Regions from separate parts of the Salinicoccus bachuensis genome, predicted to be linked through region 1. Evidence: riboswitches for the same ligand, from Rfam matches in the RefSeq annotation. Region 1 holds a riboswitch; the other holds the start of a gene.

Region 1 (15,336 bases):
GGTTTGTATTGTAAACTAAGGTTTACCATTTCAATAACTTTTACGTATTAGGAGGTCAAATAATGAGTTTCAAACACAGCATCATCATCGGGTTCATGCTTTTTGCCATGTTCTTTGGGGCAGGGAACCTGATTTTCCCACCAGGTCTTGGTTTCCAAAGCGGAGACTATTTTTGGATGGCAATCATCGGCTTCGTTATTACCGGCGTAGGATTGCCGCTGGTCGGGGTAATTGCCGGGTCCATCTCAAAAGGTGGGTACCGGGAGTCGCTTAAAGTCGTCCATCCGGCTTTTGCAATCATTTTCATGGTGGTCATCTATCTGGCAATAGGTCCATTCTTCGCCATCCCGAGGACAGCTACAACAGCCTATGAAATGTCACTTATGCCATTCATGGACGGCACAGGGTGGGCAAGCCTGCTCATATTCTCAATTGTCTTCTTTGCTATTGTGTTTCTTTTAAGCTATAATCCGAGCCGCATGGTCGATAATATCGGCCGATTCCTTACACCGGTACTGCTGGTCACCATTGTAGCGCTTATTATCAGGGCGATTATGATGTACATAAGCAATGACCCAGGTGCCCCGGCAGAAGGGTTCGACACGACTGCACCGTTCTCAGTTGGGTTTACCGAAGGATACCTTACTATGGACGCCATCGCAGCAATCGCATTTTCAGTCATTGTTCTGAACTCAATCCGGGATCTTGGTGTCACCAGCAGAAAAGAACTGCTTATCGAAACAGTCAAAGCAAGCTCCATTGCAGCACTGCTTCTTGGTGTCATCTACGTCTCCCTTGGCTGGATCGGCAACCGTGTGAATCTGGGCGGGGAACAGGTCGATGATCAGAACCTGGGCACCTTCCTTCTGACGTTTGTCGCCAATGATTCATATGGTCAATTCGGTGCGATCCTGCTTGGTATCATCGTTGCTGTGGCATGTCTGACGACTGCTACTGGCCTGATTGTGGCAGTAAGTGAATACTTCAATAGTATCCTGCCGAAAATATCATATGAGGCATTCGTCATCATATTTACTCTGATTTCTCTTGTTCTGGCCAACCAGGGGCTTAACCAGGTTATCCAGACAAGTCTGCCGGTCCTCTACATCATCTATCCGATCGCAATGACTTCCGTTGTGTTACTGTTCCTGACATACTTTGTTCCTTCACCGAGGCTAAGCTTCCAACTGCCGGTCGCTCTGGTGATCATCACAAGTGTACTTGCAGTCATACACAGGAATGGATGGATGAATCTGGGATGGATAGAAAGCATGCCTCTATTCGAGAGTTCATTCGAATGGATTCCAGTCCTGATTATCGGATATATCGCCGGTTATCTGATCGGCATGAAACAAGAAAAGGTAAAATACTCATAATAAAAAGCGCATCCAGAGGATGCGCTTTTTATTATGGGATTAGTATCGGTGTTCTTCCTTGAGTTCCAGGAGTCTCGTCTTGAGTTCCTCTTCCATGCTTTCAAGCTCGCGCTCTGCCGCCTGGCGTTTCTGCGAACCTTCCTGCTGGATCCTCAATGTCTCTTCAATGGTGGTTACCAGGTTTTCCTGGGTGGTCTTCAATGTTTCGATATCTACGATACCCCGTTCATTCTCCTGGGCTGTCCGTATTGAGTTCTGTTTCAGCATTTCAGAGTTCTTGGTCAACAGGTCATTGGTCGTATTGGTGACTGCCTGCTGGGCCTGTGAAGCCGATTCCTGACGGAGCAGAGTGAGGGCGATGGCCATCTGGTTCTTCCAAAGCGGTATGCTTGTCAGGATGGAGCTCTGGATCTTCTCCGCCAGCGTCTGGTTGATGTTCTGGATCATTCTGATCTGTGGGGCAGACTGCAGGGTGATCTGCCTTGAGAGCTTGAGGTCATGGATACGTTTTTCAAGCCGGTTGATATACTGCATCATGTCATTTACTTCCTGGACATGCATCTGATTGCTCGATTCCTCGGCCTTTCTTCTCAGCTCGGGCAGTGTTTCGTTCTCAAGTTCTTCCTTCTTCATTTCGGCAGCCGCAATGTAGATGTTGATTGCATCAAAGTAGTCCTTGTTCTGGTCATACAGTTTGTCGAGCAGGTGCACATCTTTGACCAGGACTTCCTTGGCATGCTCAAGCTGTATACCGATACGGTCCACCTGTGAAGCTACGCTCTGGTGTTTCGAAATCAGCTCGTTTACAGATTTCTTCACTCTTCGGAATATGCGGTTGAAAATATTCTTCTTCTCTTTCGTCAGTTCATCCGGGTCGATCTCCTTCAGTTTCTTCATCAGGCTCTCCAACGTCTCTCCGATGGGGCCAACGTCTTTCGACTGGACTTCCGAGAGCATCTGGTGGGAGAACTTGGACAGTGCCTGCTGGGCATTCGAGCCATATTGGATGAGTGCATCATTATCAAGGGGTTCTATCTTGTTCTTGATCTCTTCAATCTTCTTCAGGTCTTCTTCTGTAAACCTTTCCTGATAGGTCGTCAGCGTGCTCTGTTCCCTTTTTTCCTCAACGGCCATCTCAGGCTGGGGGATGAGATCCGTATCTTCATCCACTGAAGAGAATGGGTCGGATAATAGCTTCTCTTTTAATTTATTTTCCTCTTTCATCATCTTCACCTCTGTTTTGATATACTGGCTCTTTCTCTTTTTTCTTCAGGTCCACCTTCTGTTTTTCAAGTTTATTATCCAGTTTGAGTGTGGACATGGTACGTTTCCTATTCAATTTTATGAAATCCTTCTCAACTTCCAGAGCCTGATAGCTGTCCCTGTTCATCGCCGACAGGTTGGACTGTATGGTTCTTTTGAGCTCAAGCAGTGAAATCCTTGTTTCGTGCAGCTTCACCTTTTCTTCCTTCGTCTTGCCCGGCATCTTGTACAGGAAGAGATACTGCTCGATGGTGTTCACCGCAGAATCAAGATTCGAATGAAAGAATTGCTGGACATTGAAAAAGAGTTTGGGATCATTTTCAACCGCCTGGTATATGGTCCGGACAAGACGGTTGATATCGTATATGAGTTTCGCGTCCTTTAAAGTCCGTACGTTCTTGTAGCTCTGTCTCAGCCTTTTGATCTTTTCCCTCGCTTCAGACAGCTGGCTTTTGACATAACGGTATTCACTTTTTGATATTCCCATTTTCTGCAACTGCGAATTCAGGCTTATCGATTGGGTGGGGAAGTAGGCTGCAAAAAAGCCGCCCGTCGCAATCATCATATCGAAAGCCAGATGGATATCGAAGGCGATCATCGAAAACATGCCAGCTACAACCGCGACCGGTATGGAAATCAATGAGGCGAACCAGTGTGATATATTATTCTTCATCTTTAAATTACACCTTCAGTCAATACTATTTGGTTACAAATCTATCATAGCCATCTTCCAGGGGAATCGTTTTGACCGAATAGTCATCAACATTCGAAGCAGGGGAGGCACCTTGTGTGACCTGCTGTACAAATTCATCCAGATCCGATTCCGTGCCGGTGGCCAGTATTTCAACATAGTCCCGGACATTTGCTGCATAGCCGGTGATATTCAGCCGGTCTGCAATGACTTTTGTCGAATACCTGAAGCCGACACCCTGGACATGTCCGGATACGATTATCATTCTTGATTCCATTTGCAACACCTCTTATACTATATTATAGGATTTTTAGCTTGATAATGCGAATTATACGCGTATATAATACATATATTATCAAACGTGAATGGAGTTTTTAAAATGTTTAAGATTGTCATACTCAGAGCAGATTACGAAGGCTGGTGGCTTTTTGAGGGGTGGCAGGAAGGCATCGTCAGACAGTTCAGCTACGAGTCTGAAAAAGCCATGAAAGATGCATATACGGATATCATCCAGAAAATGAAAGAACAGTTCCATTCATTCAAAGAAGGAAAATACAACCTTCTCGCATTCTTCAACGGCTGTGAGATGGCGCACTGTGAAGATTGCGGAGAAGACCTGCAGATATTCTATACACCGATGATGCTTAAAGACGGGGAATTATTTGCATAATATTATTAGAATATTCATAAAAAAGTACAAAACCGGTAAAGAATCGTTTGCAAATCCGATCCATATGGCTTATAATTGGGATATCAATAAGTATTCTCCATATAAGAAATTGTATGTACCATACATTTCTATGGTATATGGATTATGCTATTGAATATCGTCACTGGAGGATTTAATTAATGAAACAAGGTACAGTAAAATGGTTCAATGCAGAAAAAGGTTTTGGCTTCATCGAAATCGAGGGTGAAAACGACGTATTCGTACACTTCTCCGCTATCAATCAAGAAGGCTACAAATCCCTTGAAGAAGGTCAGTCAGTAGAATTCGAAGTCGTTGAAGGCGACCGCGGCCCACAAGCTGCAAACGTTGTTAAACTCTAATATAAATCTATTTATGATAAATTGATTTGTATCATCTGAACCTGGGCTTGGCCCAGGTTTTTTATATGCATTTCTATATACAAAAATAAAAAGAGCCCAAGGGCTCTTTTTATTTTATATCACATCATTTTCCACAAGCTGTTTCAGGCTCTGCCTTCTGATGACTTCCCTTACATTGTCTTCAGTGACAAATACAACGGCTGGTTTCCTCATCTGATTGTAATTCGAAGCCATGGAGTAGTGGTAGGCACCTGTCGTACCGACCGCAATCAGGTCTCCACGCCTGATATTCTCGGGCAGGGAAAGATTCTTTCCAATGACATCACCGGATTCACATAGCTTGCCGACAACGTGTGAGTCGATATTTTTTCCCTCTCCAGCGTCTACAGTCAATACCTCGTATTTTGCATCATACAGAGGTGTCCGGATATGATCGCTCATTCCTCCGTCAATCGACACATACCTTGATACGCCTGGAATATCCTTTACGACACCCACTTCGTAGACGGTGATGCCGGCTTCTGCTGCAATTGAACGGCCCGGCTCTATCATGATGTGGGGAAAGGCGATGTCATATTCGTCAGCAAGGGATTTCAGCTTTCCAATAATCCGGGAGAACCCTTCCTCAATCGGGAATCTTACATCCTCTTCAGTATAGCGGACACCATAACCGCCACCCATATTCAATATTTCAACATCGATGGAGGTACTGGACAGCCATTCAAAAACGACTTCCAAAGCTTTCAGGAAGGGACCTTCCTCGGATATCTGCGAACCGAGATGATAATGGACACCCTTGAAATTCAACTGGTTACTGCTATGTATCCTGTCGATGGCCTCCTGTGCAGTCCCATTTTGAATCGACAGGCCGAACTTGCTGTCTTCCTGGCCGGTCTGGATATACGAATGTGTATTTACATCGATGCCCGGATTGATTCTTAGCAGGACATCAACCGGCTGATCGGCGAGGCGGTCGAGGAGCGCCACTTCATCCATTGCATCCACTACAAATAATCCAATACCCATTTCAAGTGCATATTCGATTTCTTCGGTGGTCTTGTTATTCCCATGGAAGTGTATGTGCGAAGCCGGAAATCCTGCTTCCAGTGCCGTGTACAGCTCGCCTGCCGAAACGACGTCAAGCTTCATGTCCTCCTCTTCGAGAAGTTTGACCATCTGTATGGAAGTGAATGCCTTTGAAGCATACGAAATGGAGTAATCCAGCGATTCCCCTTCAAAAACACTGTGGTATCTCCTGCACTGGTTGCGGAGTGCGTCTTCATCGTAGACGAAAAGGGGAGTTCCATATTGTTCCGTCAGCCCTCTCAGGGAATGTCCATTCAAATGCAGTTCATCATTGATATACGTTAGTGTCATTTAAAATCACCTTTTTTAAAGAATTGTAGTTCAGCGCACCCAGCTGCTCGGAGTTTGCACCTGCACCGAGGGCCGTGTACTCGTCGATCCTCAAATCATTGCTGTACATGATGACTTCATCATCCAGGGTCACATCTTCATCCACTTCCACAATCATATGGCTCATCATCAAAGCCCTGATCGCATAGCGCTTTCCATCGATCATGCAGTCGAATTCAGCACGCTTCCTCAAAATGCCGTCCCCATAGCCGATATCGACCACTGCAATCTTCGTATCGTTTTCAGGCTGATAACTTCCGCCATAGCCGCACTTCTGGTTGGCGCAAAGTCGTCTCAACTGGACGATGGGCGCCTTCAATGTCATGCTCTGGACATAACTTTCAGCAGGAAGCGTTGCATAGGGGCGTGAGCCGTACAAGGCGATGCCGAGTCTCAGATGGGTGTGTCCGTTGAACAGACCATCACGTGCAAAGCTTGCACTGTTCTGGGCATGGATGTAGTCGAAGGTGTGTCCTGTAGACAGAACGTCGGAAAGAAGCGTCAACCATAGCTCCCTTTCCACTTCGTATTCTTCCATATCAAGTTCATCGGCATAGCCGAAGTGTGTCCAGATGCCAGTAATATCCACTCTGGCATGCTGGGGGAGGGAATATGCATCGTTGATGACTTCAACCATATCTTCGGATGTGCTGAAGCCGGAACGGTTGAAGAGTCCTGCATACTCCAGATGTACGCTGATGCCGGAGAGTGCCTCCCTATATTCATGGTAGTATTCCAGGGATGGCAATGTAATATGAAAACCATTTTCCCTGACCGTCTGGAAATCATAGGTCGGATTCATCAGGAAAACCATTGCGTCCCGGGAGATCCTTCTGATTTCAAGCGCCTCATCCATCGAAGTGGTAGCGAACGAATGGATGCCAGCCTCAAGAAATGCTTTTACGGAAAATTCCAGACCATAATTATATGCATTATTCTTAACAACAGCGATGACATTCTTGCCTCCTGTTGCCGCTTTGGCCGTCTGTATGAATTGTTTTCTGTCTATTGTGAGTGTGCCACCCATTCCATCCACTTCCTTCTTATATTTCTTCCATCAGCGCTTCATAATAATCTGCCACTTTCACCAGCACTGCTTCGTCGAGATCGAATGTCGATGTATGCAGGCTGCTTGTAAATCCCTTTTCTTCATTCCGGCTCCCGAAAAATATGAAATACGAAGGAGCGATCCGGTCGTAGAAACTGAAGTCCTCACCGAACAGGTAAGGCTTGTCACTGTCGATGATATTGATATTGATGGAGGCCAGCGCCGCCTCCACGGACTGTCTCAGTGAAGCTGCGTTCATTACAGGCGGATACCCTTCATTGAAGGTGACCTCCACCTCGGAACTGAACAGCTCTGTGGCTGTACGGGCCAATGTTTTCATCCGTTCCTTTATCGTTTCAAGATCTTCCATCTCATAAGTCCGTATCGTACCTTCGAGATACCCCTTGCTTGCAACGGTGTTGATCGCTTCACCGGCATTCAGATTTCCGATATGGATGATATTGCGGTTCAATCCATTGAGGTGGAAGTGCTGGAGCTGTGTCAGCTGCGTTGTGATGTGAAGCAGGGTTTCTATCGCTGATATGCCATCATGCTTCGCCGCCACATGGGCCGACTTTCCATCGACGTAGAATCGGAATTCGGTTGCGCTTGCAGTGATTTCACCGTCCCGAAGCACCACTTTGCCTTCGTCTTCATTGGGCATCATATGGACGCCGAACACCGCTTCAATATCCTCATCAGGATCCCAGGCATCGATGAGCTGGTTGGCACCTGCCGCCGTCTCTTCGGAAGGTTGGAAAATGAATATGACATTGTGCTTCAGCTCTCCTGCGTCATGCAAAGTTTTACAGCGTTTTGCGAAAAGCATCAAGGCTGCCGTATGGCCATCGTGTCCACACGCATGCATGGCATGGTCTTTTGTACTGCGGTAGGGTACATCATTCTCCTCTTGTATCGGCAGGGCATCTATATCCGCCCTGAAGGCGATGGTCCTGTCGGAATTCCCCGACAGATGAGCAACGGCCCCTGTTTCAAGAGGCCGTTCAAAAGGAATATCCATCTGCTGCAGAAACCCGAGGATGTATTCTGTCGTCTCGAATTCCTGCATGCTTGTTTCAGGATGCTGATGCAGCACCCGTCTGTGCTCAGTCACAAATTCAATATCAGTCATTAAGCTTCCTCAGCGCTGAAACGATTTCCCTCTTGGAGCTGTCCACATCCTGGGACTGCTTGATCACTTTTGCAGGTGTACCTGCTACAACCGCCCCCGCTGGAACATCATCCGTAACAATTGCTCCCGCTGCTACAATCGCGCCTTTTCCGACCCTCACACCTTCAAGGATAACGGCATTTGCACCGATCAGGACATCATCCTCTATGACTACCGGGGAAGCACTTGGCGGCTCGATGACACCGGCGAGTACCGAACCTGCGCCCACATGGACGTTCTTGCCTGTGACAGCACGTCCGCCGAGGGATGCGTTCATATCTATCATTGTACCTTCGCCGACGATTGCACCAATATTGATCGTAGCACCCATCATAACGACTGCACCATCTTCAATTACGGCATTCTCACGGATGAACGCGCCCGGTTCTATGCGTGCATTCGTTTCTGAAAGATCTTTCAACGGAATTGCAGAGTTTCTTCTGTCCATTTCAACTTCGATATCTGTGATGATATCCTTGTTGTATTCTTCGAATGCTTTCCAATCCGCCAGATCTGCAAAGATCGTTTTGGAAGTTTCACTGCCGAACACTTTGAGTGTATCCGGGAATTCCACACCTTCAAAGTTTCCGTTGACGTATACTTTCACCGGTGTCACCTTGTGTGCATTACTGATGTACTGGATGATTTCTTCTGCTGTAAAGTTTTCCATTCTACTATCTCTCCTCGAATAAATTATTGTAGTCGTAAAAGCCATTCGGACGATTGACCAGAACATTTGCAGCTTTCAGTGCACCATTCGCAAATATTTCCTTGGATTGTGCCTGATGGGTGATCTCGATGACTTCGTCATCTTTAGCAAATATAACATCATGTGTACCTACAATGGAACCGCCCCTGATCGCACTGATGCCAATCTCTTCCTTCTTCCTTTTTTCATGGATATTGGACCTGTCATAGACCGGATAGCTGTTTTCACGGTGATCCAGAGCGGTATCGAGCAATTTTACGAGTGTCCCGCTTGGTGCATCGACTTTCTTATTATGATGGCGTTCCACCATCTCCAGATCGAACTCATCCAGCATCGTCAATGCCTTCTTGAGCAGCGTATTCACTACATGTACGCCATAGCTCATGTTGGCACTGAAGAACACCGGCAATGATTCGCTTTTTTCCTTGAGTAGAGATACGATCTCTTCCTTCTGTCCTGTCGTAGCGATTACAAGAGGAGTTTTCACCTCATCCTCAAGCAGGGGCAGAAGGAGGTCCGGATGCGAGAAATCGATTGCGACATCCGCTTCTGCTGCATCAATCGTGTCGAATGCAGGGTAGGGGGCGTCCTTGCCGCTGCCTGCAATGATTCCAACTATTTCATGCCCCTCTTCTTCGGCAAGTCTTGCTGTAATTTTGTTCATTGTGCCGTAGCCTATGAGGAGGATCTTCATACGAGGGAGCCCTCCTTGAAGTTTCTCAGCGTCTGGACCACTTCATTCAACACTTCCTCTTCAAGAGGAACAAGTGGCAGTCTGAGTTCATAATTGCCGAACCCGAGTTCACTCGTCATCGCTTTTACAGGGATCGGATTGACATCCACCTGTACGGCTCTGATCATCGGCATCAATGCATCGAACTGCTCTTTTGAATCTTTGCTGTCATTCTTTATGCTTTCATAGACTTCCTGAAGCTCACCTGGAATGATGTTTCCTACGACCGAAATCAGACCTTTTCCACCCAGCTTGCAGAAGTCATGCATATTGTCATCATTTCCACTGTACAGGATGAAATTCTGGTCTGCAGTCAGTTCGAGTACTTCTTCAGTATATCCAAGATCGCCTACAGCATCCTTCAGCGCCGCAATATTCGGGTGTCTGCTCAATTCTGCGACCGTTTCCGGTTCAATGGTCATGCCTGTTCTTCCCGGCACGTTGTACAGGACGACCGGAAGATCCGTGCTGTCTGCAATCTTTGTGAAGTGCTGATAGAGGCCGCGCTGGTTGCTTTTGTTGTAGTAGGGGGTGATGAGCATCAGTGCATCCGCTCCGATTTCTGCTGCATACTTGGACAGCTCTATGCTGGCACGTGTCGAGTTTGTTCCTGTACCGGCGATGACCGGGATCCTGCCGTCAACCGTGTCCACACCGACTTTCAGCAGTTCGCGTGCTTCATCGGAAGCCAGTGTAGGGGATTCGCCGGTTGTACCATTTACAATGATCGCCTGGGCATTGTTTTCAATCAGATACTCGATATGCTTCCTGAACGCATCATAATCCACTTCATCATTCGTAAGAGGGGTTGTAATCGCTACGCCAATACCTTCAAAAATAATATCACTATCCATTTTGAACACTCTCCGTTTCCATCATCATTTTTAGGATCTGTACCGTATTCTGCGCTGCGCCTTTTAGAAGATTATCTGCTGTACACCATATATGGAACGTATTGTCGAGCGACTCGTCCTTCCGGATGCGGCCGACGAATACTTCACTTTTTCCTGTGCTCTCAAGAGGAGTCGGGTACTCATTGTTCTCTGGATTGTCCACCAGTTTGATATGGGGGATGCCCTTGAAGACTTCACGCACCTCTTCGACAGTAGCATCCCTATCAAGGGTGACATTGATCTGAACGGCATGGCTGTTTGTGACAGGCACCCTGACACAGGTCGCCGTCACAGCGAGGTCAGGCTGACTCAGAATCTTTTGTGTTTCATCAATCATTTTTCTTTCCTCTTTTGTATAGCCATCTTCAAGGAAGACGTCTATATGGGGAAGTACATTGTCATGGATGGGATGCGGGTAGGTTGTCGGTGCCTCTCCCTTTGCACCTTCTTCAAGGTCGCGCAGACCGCCGACACCTGAACCGGATACTGCCTGGTATGTTGTATAATGGACCCTTTTGAGTCCGAATTTTTCCTTCAGTGGCTGAAGGGCGACAACAGACTGGATTGTGGAGCAGTTCGGATTTGCAATGATCCGGCGATCAAGTGCCGGCCTGTTGATTTCCGGCACGATCAGATCGATATCTTCATGCATCCGCCACTGGCTTGAATTGTCTATCACGATGGCGCCGCCTTCTTCAAAGAGTGGAGCGAATTGCTTGCTTGTGCCGCCACCGGCACTCATGATGACATAATCGAAGCCTTCCTTCGTCGCTTCCTCCGTCAGTTCCCGGACTGTATACGTCCGACCCTGCACCTGGACCTCCTTGCCCGCAGACCGGGGAGAGGAGAAGAGTACAAGCTCATCCGCTGCTATCTCATACTGCTCGAACATTTCAATCATCTTGCTTCCGACGACACCTGTCGCTCCAACTATTGCTACCTTTACCATAATGATTTCCTCCTGATTTTATAGATTGAATTTTGTCGCCAGTACTTCCACTGCCTGCCTGTCCTTTTCACTGTCCACAACATAGGAAATGCTGATTTCCGAAGTTGTGGTCTGATAGAACATGATGCCCGCTGCCTGAAGTGCCATGAAGGCCTTGGAGGCAACACCAGTCATATCGCGCATTCCGGAACCGATGATCGAGACTTTCGAATGGTTGGTCCTTACATCGAGCACCATATCCGGGTGCAGACGTTCGACCGCTTCGAATATCTCATCTAGTCGATAGGATTCGTTTCCTTTGACTGTAAAGGACAACTGGAAGCCTTCACTGTTCACGACCTGCGAGATCATATCGATATTGATGTCATGGGCTTCGAACTTTTCAAACAGATCGAAGATGAGCGTGGATTCCCGTTCGGGTTCATATAGTGTGACATGGATGATGTCACTGTCCAGCGCCACACCGGTTACTGCTTTTCTTTCAAGAACTTGTGTCTCTTCCATGATCCATGTTCCTTTCTCATCTGATAGTGTCCGTCCCAAATAAAGGGGAATCGAATGATTCTTCGCGATCTCTATGCATCGTGTTTCAAGGACGCCTGCACCGAGTGCACTCATTTCCATCATTTCATCATACGTAATTTCATATATTCTTCCTGCTTCTCCATATACACGCGGGTCTGTGGCATAGACACCATTCACATCCGTATATATTTCACATGGCATGTTGCAGCGTGCCGCTATGGCCACTGCCGTCGTATCGGATCCTCCGCGTCCAAGCGTGGTGATCTCCATATTGTCGTTGATGCCCTGAAATCCGGCTATGGCGATGACATCATGGGTTTCCAAAGCGGCTTCCAGGTGATGCTGATCAATATCCGCAATCCTGCTTTTCATGTGGCCGCCAAATGTCTTTATGCCTGCCTGGTAGCCTGTCATCGCCTTTGTCCGTATGCCAAGATCTTCAAGGACGATCGAGAGGTAGGAGATGGTCTGCTGCTCTCCTGTAGTCAGCAGCAGTGCCACATGGTCCTCCTTCGGAGTGGAGGAGAGGCTGTTTGCATTCAACAGAAGTTCATCTGTTGTGCCGCCCATTGCACTGACTACGACAATCAGCTTTTCTCCCCGGGAAACCCTTGATTTCAATTCATTCGCAATCTCTTTTATCTTGTCGAAATCCCCAACTGATGTTCCGCCAAATTTCAAAACGCTCGTTTCCATATGTCCTCCTGTAGGGAAGCACTCACTCAAACTAAAAAAACAAGCCCGGCGGAATGCCGGACTTGTTCTGATCTATACACAAGTGATGCACTCCATTATTGTAAAAATAATGACAGACCTGTAGCTCTTAACCCTCAGATCCAATGACTTGCCGCTGCAACGGCAGGCCATTTCGGCATCGCACCCTTTCACACACTTAAAGTTCGCAGACTTTATGTTAAGTGGCTACTCATGATTGATGCGCCTCATCCAACTGATATTTAATTTTATAAATGCCATTATACATACATAAATCATGCATGTAAACTATTTTTTTAAAAATATATGCAATTGTCTATAAATTACGATTTTATAAGGCCTTGATCCTTCAGATACTCCTCGTAGGTGGACTCCTTGACGATGGCACCGGAATTCTTCAGATCAATCACCTTGTTTGTGATCGTGTTGATGAACTCAAAGTCATGGGAAGTGAATATGATCGAGCCTTTGAAGTCTTTGAGACCGTCATTCACTGCAGTGATGCTTTCCAGGTCGAGGTGGTTGGTCGGCTCATCGAGCAGGATGACATTCGCTTTTGACAGCATCATCTTCGACAGCATTGCACGGACTTTTTCCCCACCTGACAATACGCTTGCCTTCTTTTTGGCTTCTTCGCCGCTGAACAGCATTCTTCCAAGGAATCCTCTCAGGAAGGTTTCCGTCTGTTCTTCAGGTGGCGCATACTGGCGCAGCCAGTCGACAAGGTTCGTATTGACGCCTTCGAAATATTCCGAGTTGTCTTTCGGCATATAGCTCTGGCTTGTCGTCACTCCCCATTTGACTTCGCCCGCGTCCGGGGTGATTTCACCAGCCAGGATGCGGAGGAGGGTAGTCCGCGCGATTTCAGAGGAGCCGATCAGGACCGCCTTGTCATATGGATCCAGCGTAAAGCTTACGTCGTCCAGCACTTTATTCCCATCCACACTGTGCGTCAGCCCTTTGACATAGAGCAGATCGTTGCCGATTTCTCGGTCCGGTGTGAATTTCACGAAAGGATACTTCCTGGACGATGGCTTGATGTCCTCGAGTTCGATCTTCTCAAGCGTCTTCTTACGGCTCGTCGCCTGCTTGGATTTGGAGGCATTCGCACTGAAGCGTGCAACGAAATCCTTCAGTTCCTTTATCTTCTCTTCCTTCTTCTTGTTCTGGTCCTGGGCCATCTGCTGGGCCAGCTGGCTGGATTGGTACCAGAAGTCATAGTTGCCTACATACAACTGTATTTTTCCGAAGTCGAGGTCGGCAATATGTGTGCACACATTATTCAGGAAATGGCGGTCGTGGGAAACCACGATAACAGTATTGTCGAAATTAATCAGGAATTCTTCAAGCCATTGGATCGCTTCTATATCGAGGCCGTTGGTCGGCTCATCGAGGAGCAGTACATCAGGGTTGCCGAACAGGCTTTGTGCAAGCAGAACTTTGACTTTCTGGTTGTTTTCAAGTTCTGACATGTTCTTGTCGACCAGGCTTGAATCTATGCCCAGACCATGCAATAGGCTTTCAGCATCGGATTCGGCCGTCCAGCCGCCCATTTCTCCATATTCACCTTCGAGTTCAGCAGCACGTATGCCATCCTCATCTGAAAAATCGGGCTTCATATATATTTCATTCTTTTCATTCATGACTTCCCACAGCTTTGCGTGGCCCATCATTACGACATCCAGGACGCGATACTCTTCATATCCGAAATGGTCCTGCTTAAGGACGGCCAGACGCTCATCCTTCCCCATGCTCACATGGCCGGTCTGAGCCTCCATTTCTCCTGAGAGTATTTTGAGGAACGTCGACTTGCCGGCACCATTTGCGCCGATCAGCCCGTAGCAATTCCCCGGGGTGAACTTTATATTTACATCTTCAAACAGTTTGCGGTCGCCAAACCTCAGACCAACATCTATAACCTGTAGCATAGGCATTCTCCTTTAGTATATTCTTAAGCGATGATAACACATTTATGGTACCATTGAAATATAATTCTAGGAGGGCGGATACCAATGAAGCACGAATTGCGCCGATTTTCCAGTATAATGGATGACAGTCGTCGTACCGTATTTTTCACTGGTGCAGGGGTGTCGGTAAAAAGCGGCATCCCCGATTTCAGAAGTATGGGTGGCCTGTTCGATGAAATCAGCAGGGCAGGCCATTCGCCGGAATATCTTTTGAGCAGGGCACACCTTGAGGATGAACCGGAAAGTTTCATCCGTTTCTACAGGAAACGTCTGATGCTTGCAGACAAGGCCCCGAACATTGTGCATGACTTCATCGCGCACGAAGAAGCAGAGGGCCGTTCGCTCGGGGTCATCACCCAGAACATAGATGGTCTGCATCACGATGCAGGCAGCCGGAATGTAGATGAACTCCATGGCTCGCTCAACCGTTTCTACTGCACATCATGCGACAGGGAATACTCCAAGCAGACCGTCATGGCCTGGAACCTGTCGCACTGCGAATGTGGCGGCGTACTCAGGCCGGATATCGTACTCTATGGGGAAATGCTTGATGAAACCGTCATAAATTCTGCCATAGACAAACTGGCGCAGGCAGATACGCTGGTAGTGATGGGGTCGTCCCTCCTGGTGAATCCGGCAGCATTTCTGATCAACTATTTCAGTGGCGGCCACCTGATCATCATCAACAGGGATGAAACACCATTTGACGGGGAGGCAGACCTTGTCATCAACGAAGATATGACCGAAGTGATTGAAACGATCTATAATAATGAAGGAGATAATATATGAACCAGATATCAGGTACAGTACAATTTTTGGAAGTAATTAAAA
Region 2 (15,336 bases), 960 kb from region 1:
TGATGATGTTCTGTGTCGCTGCAGCAATCATCAGCATAATCATCAGTATGATGAAGATCGGGCTGTCGCTTTCGAAAACGAAGGTCAGGATATATCCGACGATCAGCAGCTGGATGATTGAACGGATGGTCGCGATGATGATATCCTTTTCGAGGCCGAGTTTGAGTACGAGTGCCAATCCGAGTGGAATGGCGATGAATATCAGGGATAGCGCAAGCTGTGTATAGGTCAAAGTTCTTCCCCCTCCACAAATTTTTGGATGAGCGGATTATCGGAATGGTCGATGAAGGATGCATCGCCGAATTCGATCAGCTCCCCGCTCCTCAGGAACCACATGTCGTCACTGACCCGGCGTGCCTGGTCGAGGTCATGGGTGATCCAGATGACGGTGACATTGTATTCACTCTGCAGACGGAGGATAAGCCGTTCGACTTCCTTCACCATCCGGTAGTCGAGGCTTGCGGTGATTTCATCGAGCAGAAGGACCTCTGGCTGGTTGACGAGCGTACGCGCGATGGAGATGCGGCTCTTTTCTCCCCCGGAGAGTGATTTTATATTCTGATCGAGCGGTATGCTGCCGAGATCGACACGGTCCAGCAGTTCCACGGCACGCTTCTCATCCAGCGTCTCACCGAAGATGGCCTTTGGAAGGTTGAGGTTGTCATAGACCGTCCCGCCGATCATCGGTGCACTCTGGAAGGCCATTCCGATCCGCTTTCTCAATTCGATCATATCCATGCCGGCAATATTCTCCCCCCTGAAAAATATATCCCCGGAGTCGGGCGAAAGCAGGCCGTTGATATGCTTCAGGCAGGTGGTCTTTCCTGCACCACTGGGGCCGACGAAGGTTGTGATGCGCCCCTCGTTAAAATGACCGGTGATATTATGTAGAATGCCATTATGGCTGACATTTTTGAATTCGATTATAGTCATGGAAATGTGCTCCTTATACATTAGAGTGGTCGACAGCTGATCCCGCCCGTGGTCGTTGACATGATAATGCAGTCATGCACCTCCATAGCGTATGGCTGCCTCCTGCATGCCCAGTTACCATCTTATACGAACTTTCCCACAGCTGCAAAGTGGGCGGTAACACTATTTATAATTATTATAAATAAGAGTATAACATAAATTATAATTATTAAAAATAATGAATTTTACATATTCCCTGCCGCGCTGTATTTATACAAATGGCTGCCTGAATTATGTTACAATAAAGTAAGGTGATTTCTATGATTTATATTGGACTGACAGGTTGGGGGGATCATGATGATCTATATACCGACCTTGCAAATAAAAAGGATAAGCTGCCGGCCTATGCCTCCCATTTCCCGATTGTTGAACTGGATGCAACGTACTATGCCATCCAGCGTACTTCAACGGTTGAGAAGTGGTGCAATGAAACCCCGGATAAATTCAAATTCGTCGTCAAGGCCCACCAATATATGACGGGGCACAGCGACTACCGCGACCACTATGACTCCATCAGGGATGTCTTCAGTGCCTTCCGCGATATGCTGCGCCCGATGGAGAAGGCGGGGAAGCTCGGGTTCGTCCTGTTGCAGTTTCCCCCGTGGTTCGACTGTACACATAAGAATATACGCTATGTAAAATATGCGAAGGAACAGCTTGAGCCATACAAGGTGGCGGTCGAGTTCAGGAACCAGACGTGGTTCGAGGCGCGGTACCGTGAGGAGACGCTGTCATTCCTTGATGCCAACGGCATGATCCACAGCATCTGTGACGAGCCCCAGGCCGGGATGGGGAGCATCCCGTTCGTCAACCGGGTGACGGACCGGACGGCATTCATCAGGCTGCATGGACGCAACGTGCATGGCTGGACCCAGAAGGATCGTACCAGCCAGGAGTGGCGGAATGTCAGGTACCTGTACGATTATAATGAAATAGAGCTTGAGTGGCTGAAGAAGCAGGTCGAAATCCTCAAGCATAAGACGAAGGACATCTACATCGTTTTCAACAACAATTCCGGCGGACATGCCGCTGGCAATGCACAGGATTTCATGGCAATGATGGATATCCGGTATGAAGGGCTTTCCCCGAAACAGCTGAAGTTGTTCTAGCTGGAGTGGGGGGAAGAAGATTTCTGATGCATAATTACAGCCAGGAACTCCTGGTCTTCCAAAGGAGCCACGCTTATGGAATATATCATCCTTATATTGATCGGGCTTGCCGCTTCTGCCCTTGGAGCGCTTGTCGGTATCGGCGGGGGCGTCATCATCGTCCCGCTGCTCATATTCTTCGGCATCAACCTGGGTATTCTGGACCGCATCACACCGCAGAGCGCAGTCGGTACTTCAAGCATCATCCTGATTGTCATCGGATTGTCCGCAATGATCTCATATGGACGAAGCAACCAGGTGGACTGGAAGAACGGCAGGCTGTTCCTGCTCGGCATCATGCCGGGTGCCTTCATCGGATCCTATGCCAGCCGCTTCTTCACAATCGACAGCTTCAACCTGTATTTCGGCATCTTCCTCATATTTCTAAGTGCCCTGCTCATCATCAGGGACAGGATAAAGCCCATTTCCATCTTTCAAAACGAGCGCTATATGGAGCCCCATGTGGATAATATGGGGGAGGTCCACCACTATGGATTCCCGGCCTATATCGCCATCATATCCACATTCGTGGTCGGCTTTTTCACCGGTCTTTTCGGCATCGGTGGCGGCGCACTGATGACGCCGCTCATGTTGCTTGTGTTCCGCATGCCGGCGACCATAGCGATCGGCACGAGCATGATGATGGTCTTCTTTTCCGGTTCGGCCGCAGCCGTGGGCCATATGCTGCAGGGCAATGTGGACTTCTGGTATGCACTCTTCATCGTGCCCGCCGCCTTCATTGGGGCCAAGATCGGCGTAATGGCCAACCACCGCTTCAATTCCGATTCGCTCGTTGTCGTGCTGCGCACAGTCCTTCTGCTGCTCGGCGTATACATGATTCTACAGACCATCATTTAGAGGTGATTCGATGGAAGTGAAGCTATTCCATACAAATGACATACACAGTCATCTGTATAACTATCTGAAGATAAAAGATTTTCTCCACAACAAGAAGCGGCAATACAAACAGAATATGATGTATGTCGATCTCGGAGACCACGCAGACCGCTCCCATCCCTACACGGAAGCGACGCTCGGGAAGGGAAACGTGGAAATTCTCAACGAGGCCGGCTGCGAGGTGGCCACAATCGGCAACAACGAAGGCATCACCCTTCAGAAGGAAGACCTGAAGGAATTGTACGACGACGCCGATTTCGATGTCATCTGTGCCAACCTCCGTGAGGTGGGCAGCACGTCCCCATACTTCAAACCCTATGTCATCAAGGAGGTGGAGGGCATCAGGTTCGGCTTCATCGCCGCGACGGTGGAGTTCACCCCCTTCTACAAGGCACTGGGCTGGGAAGTGTCGGATGCTTTCGAATGGATTCTGAAAGCCATAAGGGAGATCAATACAGAGGTCGACTGCATCGTCATGATGAGCCATCTCGGACGTTATGATGACGAGTCGCTCGCAATGATGTTCCCTGAAATAGATGTCATATTGAGTTCGCACACCCACCACTACTTCGAAGAGGGGGAGTGGGTCGGAGATACCCTGCTTGCGGCTGCCGGACGGTTCGGCGACTACGTCGGGGAAGTGACGCTGGAGTTTGAAGGGCATTCCCTCATCCGGAAACATGCGCGCATCTATGATACCGACCTCCTGTCGAGCAGCGATGACCATTATTATGAAATCGGCCGGGACATGATGTCGACAGTCGTCAAGGATGAGGCGCCGCCGATCGGACGGACCCTCTATTCCACCAGCCAGTTCATCGTGACACTGGCACGCATGGTAAGGCTGTTCACGGACAGTGATGCGAGCCTGCTCCACACGGGGCTCATTGCGAAGCCTTTCGAAGGCGGCGCCCTGACGGAATACGACCTGCACAAGGTGCTGCCGCATGCGATCAATACGGTCCAGATTGAATTGACCGGGCGTGAACTGAAGGAAGTCTTCAACCAGGCGTCAAAGCATGAGTTCAAGGATGACATCGTCCGGGGCCTCGGTTTCAGAGGGGATATATTCGGCTGTTTCGTCACGGACAATATCGGCTATATCCAGTCGGAGCGCGAATACTACATCAATGGCGAACGTATCGATGACCGGCGGCACTATAAGCTCGGCACACTGGACATGTACACTTTCGGCAGGATATTCCCGCAGTTCAGGTATTCGAAGAAAGTCTACAAGATGCCGGAGTTTCTGCGGGATATCGTCAAGATGTACCGTACGGAATTATAGTTGAAAAGTGCGCAATCTATGCTATAATATTCTATGACAATTGAAGAACGGAAAGTAGAGGTCGCAACGGCCATGAGTACAGGAGGGAGCAGGCATGCTTTGAACTTCTGGAAAGGGGCAGTTGCCGAAGGATGCACCCGGCGGGGTGCCATTCTGGGACCAGGTCGAAGAGGCCGGGTACTGTCATTACGATGATGCGCTACATATTGGTGATGGACGTCACGGTGGCTGAATCTGTAATGCTGCTGTGACGTCTTTTTATGATCTAAATAGTTTCTCAGGAGGATATATATGGAAAGTATACTGAACTGGGAGTACATCTCCCTCGTCCCGCCGCTTCTTACACTGCTGCTGGTGGTGCTGACACGCAAAGTGGGCATCAGCCTTGGTGTCGGGATCATCACTTCGGCGTTTGTCGTAGCGGGCGCGGACATAATGGAAACGCTGGGAATGATTTGGAACAGCTTCGCGATCATTTTCGTGGATGGGGGATCCATCAATACATGGAATGCATTCATCCTCATCTTCCTCAGTCTGCTCGGCATCATGACGGCATTCATCAACATGTCGGGCGGGGCCAGGGCCTTCACCGCCTGGGCACTGACGAAGGTGAAATCCCGGCGGGGTGCGAACATGGCAACCGCACTGCTCGGCATCATCGTCTTCATTGATGATTACTTCAGTGCATTGATCGTCGGCCAGGTGGCAAAGCCGCTTACGGACAAATATAACGTCTCCCGGGCAAAGCTTGCCTATCTGATCGATACGACGGCATCACCGATTTCCGTCATCGCCCCGATTTCAAGCTGGGGCGCAGGCATCATGGGGCTGGTGGCACCATTGATTGCCGCAGCGGGCATGGTGGCGGTTACGCCATTCCAGGCATTCGTCTATATGATTCCGATGAACTTCTACGTACTGACTGCGGTGGCGATGATGTTCATCGTCATCCTGACACGTTTCGACATCGGACCGATGCGCAAGCACGAATCCCTCGCCATCAATGAGGGACAGGTCGTCGGGGACACGCGTGAAGTGCCCGGCGAGACGGACGAGGAGCTCCCCGTCCATCAGCAGGGTTCTGCCAAAGCGCTCATCGTGCCGATTCTGGGTCTCGCCATCACGGTCATCGTGGCGATGTTCGTCACAGGTGCAATGACGGGCGGTTCGTTCGACATCTTCAGCATCTTCGAAAATACGCTGGTTACGCATTCCCTCGTCATCGGGGGAATCGTCGGCCTGGTGCTGAGCCTGTTCTACTTCTTCAAATATACACGCAAGGACAGCGACTTCGGCAAGACGGAAATCTGGCTGGGTGTGAAGACCGGCTTCATGGCAATGTTCCCGGCAATCCTTGTGCTGACTCTGGCATGGATGATCGGGGATCTGATCGGCCAGCTCGGCACCGGCGAACTGCTCGGTGCGATGGTCGAGAATTCGAACATGCCGACAGGTCTGCTGCTTGCAGTCGTCTTTGCGGTCGCCTGTCTGATGGCGTTGGCAACGGGGACAAGCTGGGGTTCGTTCGGCATCCTGATCCCGATCACGGGTGAAATCATGATCTCACTCGATGCGACGGACCTGCTGCTGCCAAGCATCGCAGCGGTACTCGCCGGCGCAGTGTTCGGCGACCACTGTTCACCGATTTCGGACTCGACGATCCTGTCATCCACCGGTGCGGGGTGCAACCACATCGTCCATGTCATGACCCAGCTGCCATATGCGGTCGGTTCTGCGCTGATTGCGCTGGTCGGCTACCTGGTCCTCGGGCTGACATCGAGTCTCCTGCTCGCCCTTCTGACACTGCTGGTGCTCATCATTATTGTCGTAGTCGTCTCCAAGGTCGTCTATACTCCAATCGCCAAAGAAAGTACAGAATCATAGAGCAGAAAAGCTCCCACCTCAGGATGGGAGCTTTTTAATATGCAATAGCCCACATATTGGAACATTTTTTTATTTTTGACACTTTATTCGAATAATTATGATAATATGAACATGATATTCAATTCATAAGGAGGGCATTATAAGTGGCTACAAAAAATGAAGAGATCCTGAGAAAACCTGATTGGTTGAAGATCAAGCTGAACACCAATAAAAACTATACCGGCCTGAAGAAAATGATGCGTGAGAAGAACCTACATACAGTATGTGAAGAGGCAAAGTGCCCGAACATACACGAATGCTGGGCGGAACGCCGCACTGCCACATTCATGATCCTGGGTGCGATCTGCACCCGTGCCTGCAGATTCTGTGCAGTCAAGACAGGACTGCCGAATGAACTGGATTGGGACGAGCCGAACCGCGTGGCGGAATCTGTGCAGATGATGAACCTGAAGCATGTCGTCATCACGGCAGTCGCAAGGGATGACCTGAAGGACGGCGGCTCAAGGGTTTATGCGGAGACGGTAAGGAAAGTCCGCGAGGAGAATCCATTTACGACAATCGAAGTATTGCCATCGGACATGGGTGGGGAGTATGATAACCTCAGGACACTGATGGATGCCAAGCCTGATATTCTGAACCATAACATTGAGACGGTGGAGCGCCTGACGCCAAGAGTCCGTGCAAAGGCGAAATACCATCGGACGCTTGAACTGCTCAGGCGTTCAAAAGAGATGTATCCGGATATTCCGACCAAATCGAGCATCATGGTCGGCCTTGGCGAGACGGTCGAGGAACTCCACCAGACGATGGACGACCTTCGTGCGAATGATGTCGACATACTGACGATCGGCCAGTACCTGCAGCCTTCAAGGAAGCACCTCAAAGTCCAGAAGTACTATACGCCGCTTGAATTCGGCAAACTGAGGAAAGTGGCGATGGAAAAAGGCTTCAAGCACTGTGAAGCCGGGCCGATGGTCCGTTCAAGCTATCATGCCGATGAGCAGGTGAACGAAGCTGCCAAGGCAAGGCAGGCCAAAGGTGATGAACTATTGAAAGGTGAGTAGTACTATGATTACGATAGATCATATGCATTTTGAACTGGTTGAAGATTACCGGGATGCTTTTGATGAAGAACAATTTAAAAAGAAGTATAGCGAAGTGCTCAATAAATATGATTATATCGTTGGAGATATCGGCTATGAGAAGCTGAGGCTGACCGGCTTCTACCGGGATGGCAAATCCAAGGTGGAACGGGACAAGAAGTACAGTGCCATACAGGACTACCTCTATGAGTACTGCAACTTCGGCTGTGCCTACTTCGTATTGCGCAAAATCCCGAAATCGGAAATGAAGGCGGGGCAGGAAGCGGATGAAGAAAGCACAAGCACCGGAACTTCACCCGAGGGACAGGGCCCGGGGCCGGAACCACAGAAGAACAAGACGCTCGCCGCCCATCAGCCTGTGGACGGGGAATGAGGAAAAGCCTGCTCCCCGATTCGGGGGAGCAGGCTTCATTCTTATCCACACATATTTTCTTCAGACGATGATTTCCGAGAGGAACGCCTCCACTTCCGAAGCTTCCTCGTCGGTGTACCCCAGTATATGGGCGATATATCCTTCCTCTTCGAGATCATCCGGGCCGATGATGCCGAACCGGTTGCCCTGTGTGTTCAGGACCAGGCTTTTGCCGAAATAGCGGTCCGTCTGGATGATGGCCAGATCGTACCGCCCATGTTCGCCCACAAAGCTGACATAGCGGGTATAGGTATCTTCTGATTCATCGTAAAGAAAGAAGTCGATCAAAGGGTTCCCCTCCAGTTCAAGTGTACTGGAATTATGCTATCATATTATTGGGAGAGTTACAAAAGAACTATTATGGGAGTGTCGATGGATGTATTTTGTAGACAAGGATATACTGCTTGAACGATTGGACTATATAGAGGACCTTGCAGCCGATTTCGACAGGAAGGAAGGGCTTGCGCTCGAGCGCACATGCCATATGCTGATTGAAGCGGTGGTCGATGTCGGCAACATGATCATCGATGCTTTCATCCTGCGCGATCCGGGAAGCTACCAGGATGTCATGGACATCATGGAAAATGAGGGTGCGATCCCGCCGGAGGATAACGGGCATTTCCGCGAAACATTCAGATGGCGGAGCGAACTGACACGCAACTATACGCAGCTGGACCACCGGGCGATGAAGGAGAGTTTCCAGAAGCATCTGCCGGCATACAGGGATTTCAAAGGCAATGTCTTCGCCTTCTTTGAAAATGAGGGACAGGCGATCACTGCGTTCGGGGGAGATCAGCATGAAGTATGAAGGCTACCTGATCGACCTTGACGGCACGATGTACAGTGGGAACACCGTTATAGACGGGGCCATCGACTTCATCGACCGGTTGAACCAAAATGGCATCCCGTATGTTTTCCTGACCAACAATGCCACAAAAACACAGTGGGAAGCGGCACAGAAGCTGATCGACATGGGGTTTGACATCCATCCGGAAACACTCTATACATCAGCGATGGCAACGGCCGCCTACCTCGAAACGGAGCAGCCCGGAGCACGCGTCCATGTGATCGGTTCCGAAAGTCTGAAATCAACCCTTGCGGATTCTGGATTCACCCTTGCGGATTCCGATGTGGATTATGTGGTGATGGGGCTGGATACGGCCATCAACTATGAAAAACTGTCGCTCGGTGCCCGGCTGATTGCCGGCGGGGCAAAATTCATCTCCACCAATCCGGACCGGAAATTTCCGACAGAGGCGGGGCTCGTGCCGGGGAATGGTGCGCTCGTATCGGTGCTCGTGAATACGACGGATGTGGAGCCGGTCACAATCGGAAAGCCCCAGGGCATCATACTGGAGGCGGCCGTCTCCACGCTCGGACTGCCGAAGGACAGGGTGCTGCTCGTCGGCGACAACTATGACACCGATATCCGTACCGGTCTCGATAATGGCGTGGATACGCTCCATGTCAATACGGGCGTCACATCTGGAGAGGCAGTGAAGAAACAGGCAAGACAGCCTGAATACATGATCGATCATCTGAAAGAATGGAGTGTGGAGTAAGTGAAGAAAATTGTAATCACCCGAAAAATCAATCCGAACATGATTGAAAAGCTGAAGAAGGACTTTGAAGTGGTCGTATGGAATGAAGACGAGAAGCCGATGCCGCGCGAACGCTTCCTTGAAGAGACGAAAGATGCCCATGGTGTAATGACCATGCTCAGCGACAAGGTCGATCGGGAGATGCTCCAGAATGCAGAAAATCTCAAAGTCGTGGCCAATCTGGCTGTCGGCTTTGACAACATCGATCTGGAAGCGGCCCGGGCGCATGATGTCATCATTACGAACACTCCGGATGTGCTGACCGAAACCACTGCCGAACTTGCATTCACGCTGATGCTGACGGCCGCACGTCGTGTACTGGAGGCGAACCGCGAGCTGATGGCAGGGGAATGGTCGGGCTGGAGCCCATATCACATGGCCGGTACGGATGTCTTCGGCAAGACGGTGGGCATCTTCGGCATGGGCTCGATCGGAGCGGCATTCGCCAGGCGCCTGTCTGGCTTCCGTTCTAAAGTCCTCTATCATAACCGCAGCCGCTCCGAAGTCGGGGAGTCCATGGGTGCAGAACTGGTCTCATTCGAAGATCTGCTGGCTGAATCGGACTTTGTATTATGTGCTGCCCCGCTCACTGAAGAGACGAAGCACCGTTTTGACAGGGAGGCATTCAGCCGCATGAAGGAGAGCGCCTTCTTCGTCAATATCGGCCGCGGCGCCCACGTTGTGGAGGAAGACCTCGCAGAAGCGGTCAGAACTGGTGAAATAAAAGGCGCCGCCCTCGATGTTTTTGAAAACGAACCGATCGGCAGGGACCATCCTTTCATCGGCATCGACAACATGACGCTGCTTCCGCACATCGGCAGCGCATCGGTGGATACGCGGAACAACATGATGAACCTGTGCGTCAACAATATCATGGAAGTATTGAATGGCGGTAAGCCGATTACACCGGTAAAATAGGGAAGGGCGCCCTCAGGGGGTGCCTTCAGCCCTTATTGTCAACTTTAAATAAATAAAGGTTAACAAAGGCTCCGGATAGTGGTATGATGGGAGGCAAATAGGAAAGAGGTGGTTTGATGTCAACGAAACATCTTGTGTATGTTGCCCTGTTTGCCGCACTGATTGCAATCGGTGCACAGATCCGTCTGCCCATCGGCCCGGTGCCGGTGACATTGCAGGTGCCGATGGTCCTGCTTGCCGGCCTGTTGCTGGGACCGAAGCTTGGCGCAATGAGTGCGCTCGTCTATATGCTGATGGGTCTGGTCGGTCTGCCAGTCTTCGCCGGAGGCGGGGGACTCGGCACGGTCGTTTCACCGACTTTCGGCTTTATTCTCGGTTATATACCTGCCGCCTGGCTTGCGGGATTCGGTGCTACATACAAATCTTCACTTGCCGGTGCAATCAGCTTCGCACTCATTGCATTGGCCGTCATTTTTATAGCCGGCTTCCTGTACTTCGTCTTCATCATGAACGTGGTGCTCGGCACGCCGATGAGTGCTGTGGAGGCATTCAAGGTGGCGGTGCTCCCATTCGTGCTGAAGGATGTAGTCGTAGCCGTGCTGACGAGCCTGTTTGCCCGTACGCTCCATACCCGCGGGTTCAGCCTGGCGAGTGGCTGATGAAGAAAAAATGCCACTGGAGACCTCCAGTGGCAAAAATCAGGCTTCCTTTTCGATTGACTTCTGAACGGGCTTGAGCTGCACATGGCCGTCCTGTACGATCTCATCATTTACAGTGACGAGCGGATAGAACAGTTCGTCATCATTGATGCGTTCGATGAGGCTCTCGTCGAAATCCGACAGGTTGTCCGCGCGGTCGATGTCGATATAATTGAAATTCAGTTCGTGGTCAGGGTATTTTCGCGACAGTACAGCTTCAAGCCATTCATAGGTGTCCTTGGAGCCTGGTGCATTGACGCAGCTTGCACATACGACGTCACGGCCGTATACGTTGATTGCATACTTCATAAAGTAACATCCGCCTTTCAGATGATGGATTTTTTCTTCCATATCCATTATAATATACATATAATCATTTGCGTATGAAATAATAGGGAGTGAATTTCATGACTACAGGACAAGATACGATGTTTGAACAAGTCGATGAAGTATTGGATAAATTGCGTCCTTTTCTGCTAAGGGATGGCGGGGACTGTGAGCTTGTGGATGTGGAAGACGGCATTGTGAAGTTGCGTCTTCTCGGAGCTTGTGGCACGTGCCCAAGTTCAACGATCACACTCAAGGCAGGAATCGAACGTGCACTGCTTGAAGAAGTACCAGGTTTTGTGGAAGTGGAACAGGTATTCTGATACATCCAAATAAACAGCCCCCGCAGTGCGGGGGCTGTTTATTAATTGTTGCCGAGTTTGTACATCCACAGCACACCGCTTTTCAGCATGCGTGCGATACGGCCTGTGACCGTCCGTTCCTTGAGGTAGGCGAACCCTTCCTTGGAGCCGAGCGATCCGAGGATGCCCTGCATTTTGATGTCGGACATCTTTTCGGGAAGCGCCTTGCCCTTGATGATATCCTCCATGATTTCCGCAATCTGTTCCGCCTGGCCTTCCGCCACCTGTGCTGATGGTGCATGCTTGAGGGCTGCGGAATCGCCGACCACATAGACGTTTTCGTATTCCGGAACCTGATGGTACTGGTTGAGTACGACACGTCCACCGGGGCCGAACTCAACCGGAAGGTTGCGTACGACTTCGACCGGCTGCACGCCGGCTGTCCAGATGGCCAGATCCAGATCATGCGATTCATTGTTGTTGTAGACCTTGTCGGCTTCGACCTTCACGATGTTCGAATTCGGGATGACTTCGACATCATTGTCATCGAACCACCTTTTGACATAGGCACTGAGACGTGCCGGATACATTGGAAGGATACGGTCGCCACGATCGAACAGCTTGATGGTGAGGTCTTCACGCGCTTCGCGCAGCTCGCTGGCCACTTCGATGCCGCTCAGTCCTGCACCGACGATGCCGACTGTGGAGCCGGGCTTGAGATCTCCGATGCTTTCGTAGGTGGCACGCGACTCCCTCAGGGATTGGATACTGTAGGTATGTTCCTTCGCGCCCGGCACATCATGGTATTTATCCTCACAGCCGAGACCGATGACGAGCATGTCATAGTCCAGCGTCTGCTTCTCGAGGATGACTCTGCTGTTGTCGATATCGATTTCAGCAACCGTGTCAAAGACGATATTGACCTTGTCATCATCCGGGAAGTCGACACGGACGTTCTTTTCACTTTTCGTCCCTGCAGCCAGGGCATAGTATTCAGTTTTCATCCCGTGGAAAGGGTTCTTGTCCACGAGTGTGATGGTGTAGTCGGAGGGCAATTTTGGAAGGATACGCTGAATGAAACGCATATTCCCATAGCCGCCTCCGAGGCATACGATAGTCTTCATAGTCAGTACCGCCTTGTATTAGAAATTCTATTATTTACATTATAATATTTAACGCGATAAACTACAATGAAAGTCGGCAATAATGCCGAGAAAGAGGGAATGCAATGTTTACCCTTGTCGAGTTCTGTTCATCAAATATGCTGAAGGGCACCGAGGAGGTGTACCGGACACTGGACGAAGACCCGGAGATCGATGTGCTGGATTATGGCTGTCTGAACAACTGCGGGCTATGCAGCAAAGCATTCTTCGTACTTGTGGACGGTGAAATTGTCAGCGCCATGACCCCGGAGAAGCTCCTTGAGAAGATATATAAAAGAATAGACAGGAACAAAAGAGATATGGAGGAATGGACCGATGATTTGAGTTAGACGGCCGTTTGCTCTATAATTGGAAATAATAAAAAATAATTAGGGGTGATAATGTGTCTCATGTAACTCTAACTGAAAGTGCCGCCTATGAAGTGAAGGATATGCTCGAAAAGAACGAAATGGAGAATGGCTACCTCAGATTCAAAGTCCAGGGCGGAGGCTGCACAGGCCTGACATACGGCATGGCAGCTGAACTGGAACAGACGGACAAGGATGAAGTGTACGAATTCCATGGCGTCAAAGTACTCGTCGCCAAGAAGGACATTCCCGTCATAGATGGCACTGTAATCGATTTTAAACAGTCCCTGATGGGCGGCGGTTTTACAATAGACAACCCGAACGCCACACTCGCCTGCGGCTGCGGCTCTTCATTCCGCACAAAAGAGGTCGCCGGACAACCGGAAGATTGTTAAAGAATCAGCCAAACCGCTTGAAATATGTGAAGAAAATCGCTAATATTATAAGAGATTAATATTAGCGGTTTTAATTATGCCTAAATTCAGGTGCAATCTAAAAAATGGAGAGAAAAGGTGACGTTATAATGAGCTTTGAGAGAAAGAAAATTTTGGTGCTGGGTGCAGGGTACGCAGGCTTGCAGACAATATCCAAACTTCAGAAACTGTTATCTCATCAAGATGCCGACATTACACTCATCAATAAGAATGAGTACCATTACGAAGCGACATGGCTGCATGAAACAGCTGCCGGAACGATCGATTGGGAAGAAGGCGTCTACCCGATCAACAAAGTGGTCGATGCACAGAAGGTCGCCTTCGTTCCAGCAGAGGTCACTGCAATCCACAAGGATGAGCAACGTGTGGAAACGACACAGGGTACATTCGAATATGACATCCTTGTCGTCGCACTCGGTTTCGAAAGTGAAACTTTCGGCATCGATGGCATGGAGGAGCATGCCCATTCTATCGTCAACCCGCAGACATCCCTTGAAGCGCGCGAGGAGATCGAGCGCAACTTCGCAAACTACAAGAAGTCCAACGACCCCAAGGATATTTCCATCCTGGTCGGCGGTGCAGGCTTTACAGGCATAGAGTATCTGGGCGAACTGGTTGAAAGTGTTCCGGAACTTTGTGAAAAGCATGGCATCGACTACAACAAAGTGAACATTACCTGTGTGGAAGCAGCGCCTAAAATGCTGCCGATGTTCCCTGAAAATCTGGTCGACTATGCTGTAAAGTATCTGGAAGACCGCGGTGTCAAATTCATGGTCGACACGCCGATCGTGGCAGCCAATGAAGACGGCTTCGTTGTGGAAGTGGATGATGAAAAACAGCAGATCGAAGCGAACAGCGTCATCTGGACAGCCGGTGTACGCGGCAGCAGTCTGATGGAGGAATCTTTCGACGATGTCAAACGGGGACGCATCATTGTACGTCCGGACCTTCGCATCGAAGGGTATGACAACATCTATGCCATCGGTGACGTCGCTGCAGTGATGAACGGGGAGACTGAACGCCCATGGCCGACAACTGCCCAGATTGCAATGCAGCTAGGTGAACATACAGCGAAGAACATCGAGCTTTCGCTCAAAGGCGAAAAGCTTGAGCCGTTCTCCTATGATGACAAAGGTACTGTCTGCTCACTCGGATCAAAAGACGGCATCGGGCTCGTCATGGGCCGTGAGATCAAAGGCAAGAAGGCAGCCTTCATGAAGCGCCTCATCGATTCCAGGGCCATATTCAAAATCGGTGGACCACTGCTCGCCTATTCAAAAGGAAAACTGTTCTGATACAACTGATAAGACAGGCATGGGTATTGCTTTAATGCCCGTGCCTTTTTTTCATGTGGAGGGTAATCAATAATGTCAATAATACAACTCGTAATATCCATGCTGTTGTTCTTTGTCCTATTCTATGGCATCAGTTTCATACTGAATATGATATTGAAGATGACATGGCTGATGGTGGGCGTATATCCTTTCATCGTCCTGCTCATCGTTGACGGCATATCAACAGCGGAATATTTTACAAATACATCTGAAGCTTTCAGTACCCTTGGGGAAAGGCTCGTGAATCTGCATCCGGCAGATATGCTGATGCTTGGAAGCGGGCTTGTCGGGACGATACTTGCCGGTATGACAATCCGCTACTTGCGCAAAGCCGGGTACCAGATGTTCTAGGAGGATAAATGATGGAATTTCAATATCGCGACAAATATGTCGCAACAGATGAACCGATCATTATCGGGCTGCCGCATGAGCCGGCCCGTATGGAGAATTACGAAGAAGTGGATACGCTGCTGGGAGGCCAGATGGAAGACATCATCAGGGAGGATGT

The links. Region 1 has a riboswitch for lysine ahead of RQP18_RS07345 (aspartate kinase). Riboswitches for the same ligand answer to the same signal wherever they lie in the genome.
Region 2: linked by a shared signal. The riboswitch ahead of RQP18_RS02545 (Na+/H+ antiporter NhaC family protein) and the one ahead of RQP18_RS07345 (aspartate kinase) in region 1 are both predicted to bind lysine.

What each region holds. Positions count from the first base shown of each region.
Region 1 is NZ_CP138333.2:1,443,320-1,458,655, forward strand. It holds gene brnQ (branched-chain amino acid transport system II carrier protein) at 63-1,376, shown strand; gene RQP18_RS07285 (toxic anion resistance protein) at 1,416-2,600, opposite strand; gene RQP18_RS07290 (5-bromo-4-chloroindolyl phosphate hydrolysis family protein) at 2,584-3,312, opposite strand; gene RQP18_RS07295 (acylphosphatase) at 3,338-3,607, opposite strand; gene RQP18_RS07300 (DUF1033 family protein) at 3,710-4,000, shown strand; gene cspA (cold shock protein CspA) at 4,180-4,380, shown strand; gene lysA (diaminopimelate decarboxylase) at 4,495-5,757, opposite strand; gene RQP18_RS07315 (alanine racemase) at 5,735-6,823, opposite strand; gene RQP18_RS07320 (M20 metallopeptidase family protein) at 6,840-7,976, opposite strand; gene dapD (2,3,4,5-tetrahydropyridine-2,6-dicarboxylate N-acetyltransferase) at 7,969-8,685, opposite strand; gene dapB (4-hydroxy-tetrahydrodipicolinate reductase) at 8,690-9,418, opposite strand; gene dapA (4-hydroxy-tetrahydrodipicolinate synthase) at 9,415-10,311, opposite strand; gene RQP18_RS07340 (aspartate-semialdehyde dehydrogenase) at 10,304-11,299, opposite strand; gene RQP18_RS07345 (aspartate kinase) at 11,318-12,520, opposite strand; lysine riboswitch at 12,598-12,777, opposite strand; gene RQP18_RS07350 (ABC-F family ATP-binding cassette domain-containing protein) at 12,862-14,466, opposite strand; gene RQP18_RS07355 (NAD-dependent protein deacylase) at 14,551-15,294, shown strand; gene RQP18_RS07360 (CvfB family protein) at 15,291-15,336, shown strand, end outside.
Region 2 is NZ_CP138333.2:483,305-498,640, forward strand. It holds gene RQP18_RS02520 (ABC transporter permease) at 1-232, opposite strand, end outside; gene RQP18_RS02525 (ABC transporter ATP-binding protein) at 229-933, opposite strand; gene RQP18_RS02530 (DUF72 domain-containing protein) at 1,233-2,081, shown strand; gene RQP18_RS02535 (sulfite exporter TauE/SafE family protein) at 2,157-2,978, shown strand; gene RQP18_RS02540 (bifunctional metallophosphatase/5'-nucleotidase) at 2,989-4,305, shown strand; lysine riboswitch at 4,353-4,515, shown strand; gene RQP18_RS02545 (Na+/H+ antiporter NhaC family protein) at 4,597-6,189, shown strand; gene lipA (lipoyl synthase) at 6,333-7,253, shown strand; gene RQP18_RS02555 (YutD family protein) at 7,258-7,665, shown strand; gene RQP18_RS02560 (DUF3055 domain-containing protein) at 7,726-7,992, opposite strand; gene RQP18_RS02565 (DUF86 domain-containing protein) at 8,081-8,512, shown strand; gene RQP18_RS02570 (TIGR01457 family HAD-type hydrolase) at 8,502-9,266, shown strand; gene RQP18_RS02575 (2-hydroxyacid dehydrogenase) at 9,267-10,223, shown strand; gene RQP18_RS02580 (biotin transporter BioY) at 10,340-10,882, shown strand; gene RQP18_RS02585 (YuzD family protein) at 10,922-11,272, opposite strand; gene RQP18_RS02590 (NifU family protein) at 11,329-11,571, shown strand; gene RQP18_RS02595 (NAD(P)/FAD-dependent oxidoreductase) at 11,613-12,674, opposite strand; gene RQP18_RS02600 (YuzB family protein) at 12,779-13,042, shown strand; gene RQP18_RS02605 (HesB/IscA family protein) at 13,096-13,455, shown strand; gene RQP18_RS02610 (NAD(P)/FAD-dependent oxidoreductase) at 13,584-14,789, shown strand; gene RQP18_RS02615 (YuiB family protein) at 14,862-15,179, shown strand; gene RQP18_RS02620 (leucyl aminopeptidase family protein) at 15,188-15,336, shown strand, end outside.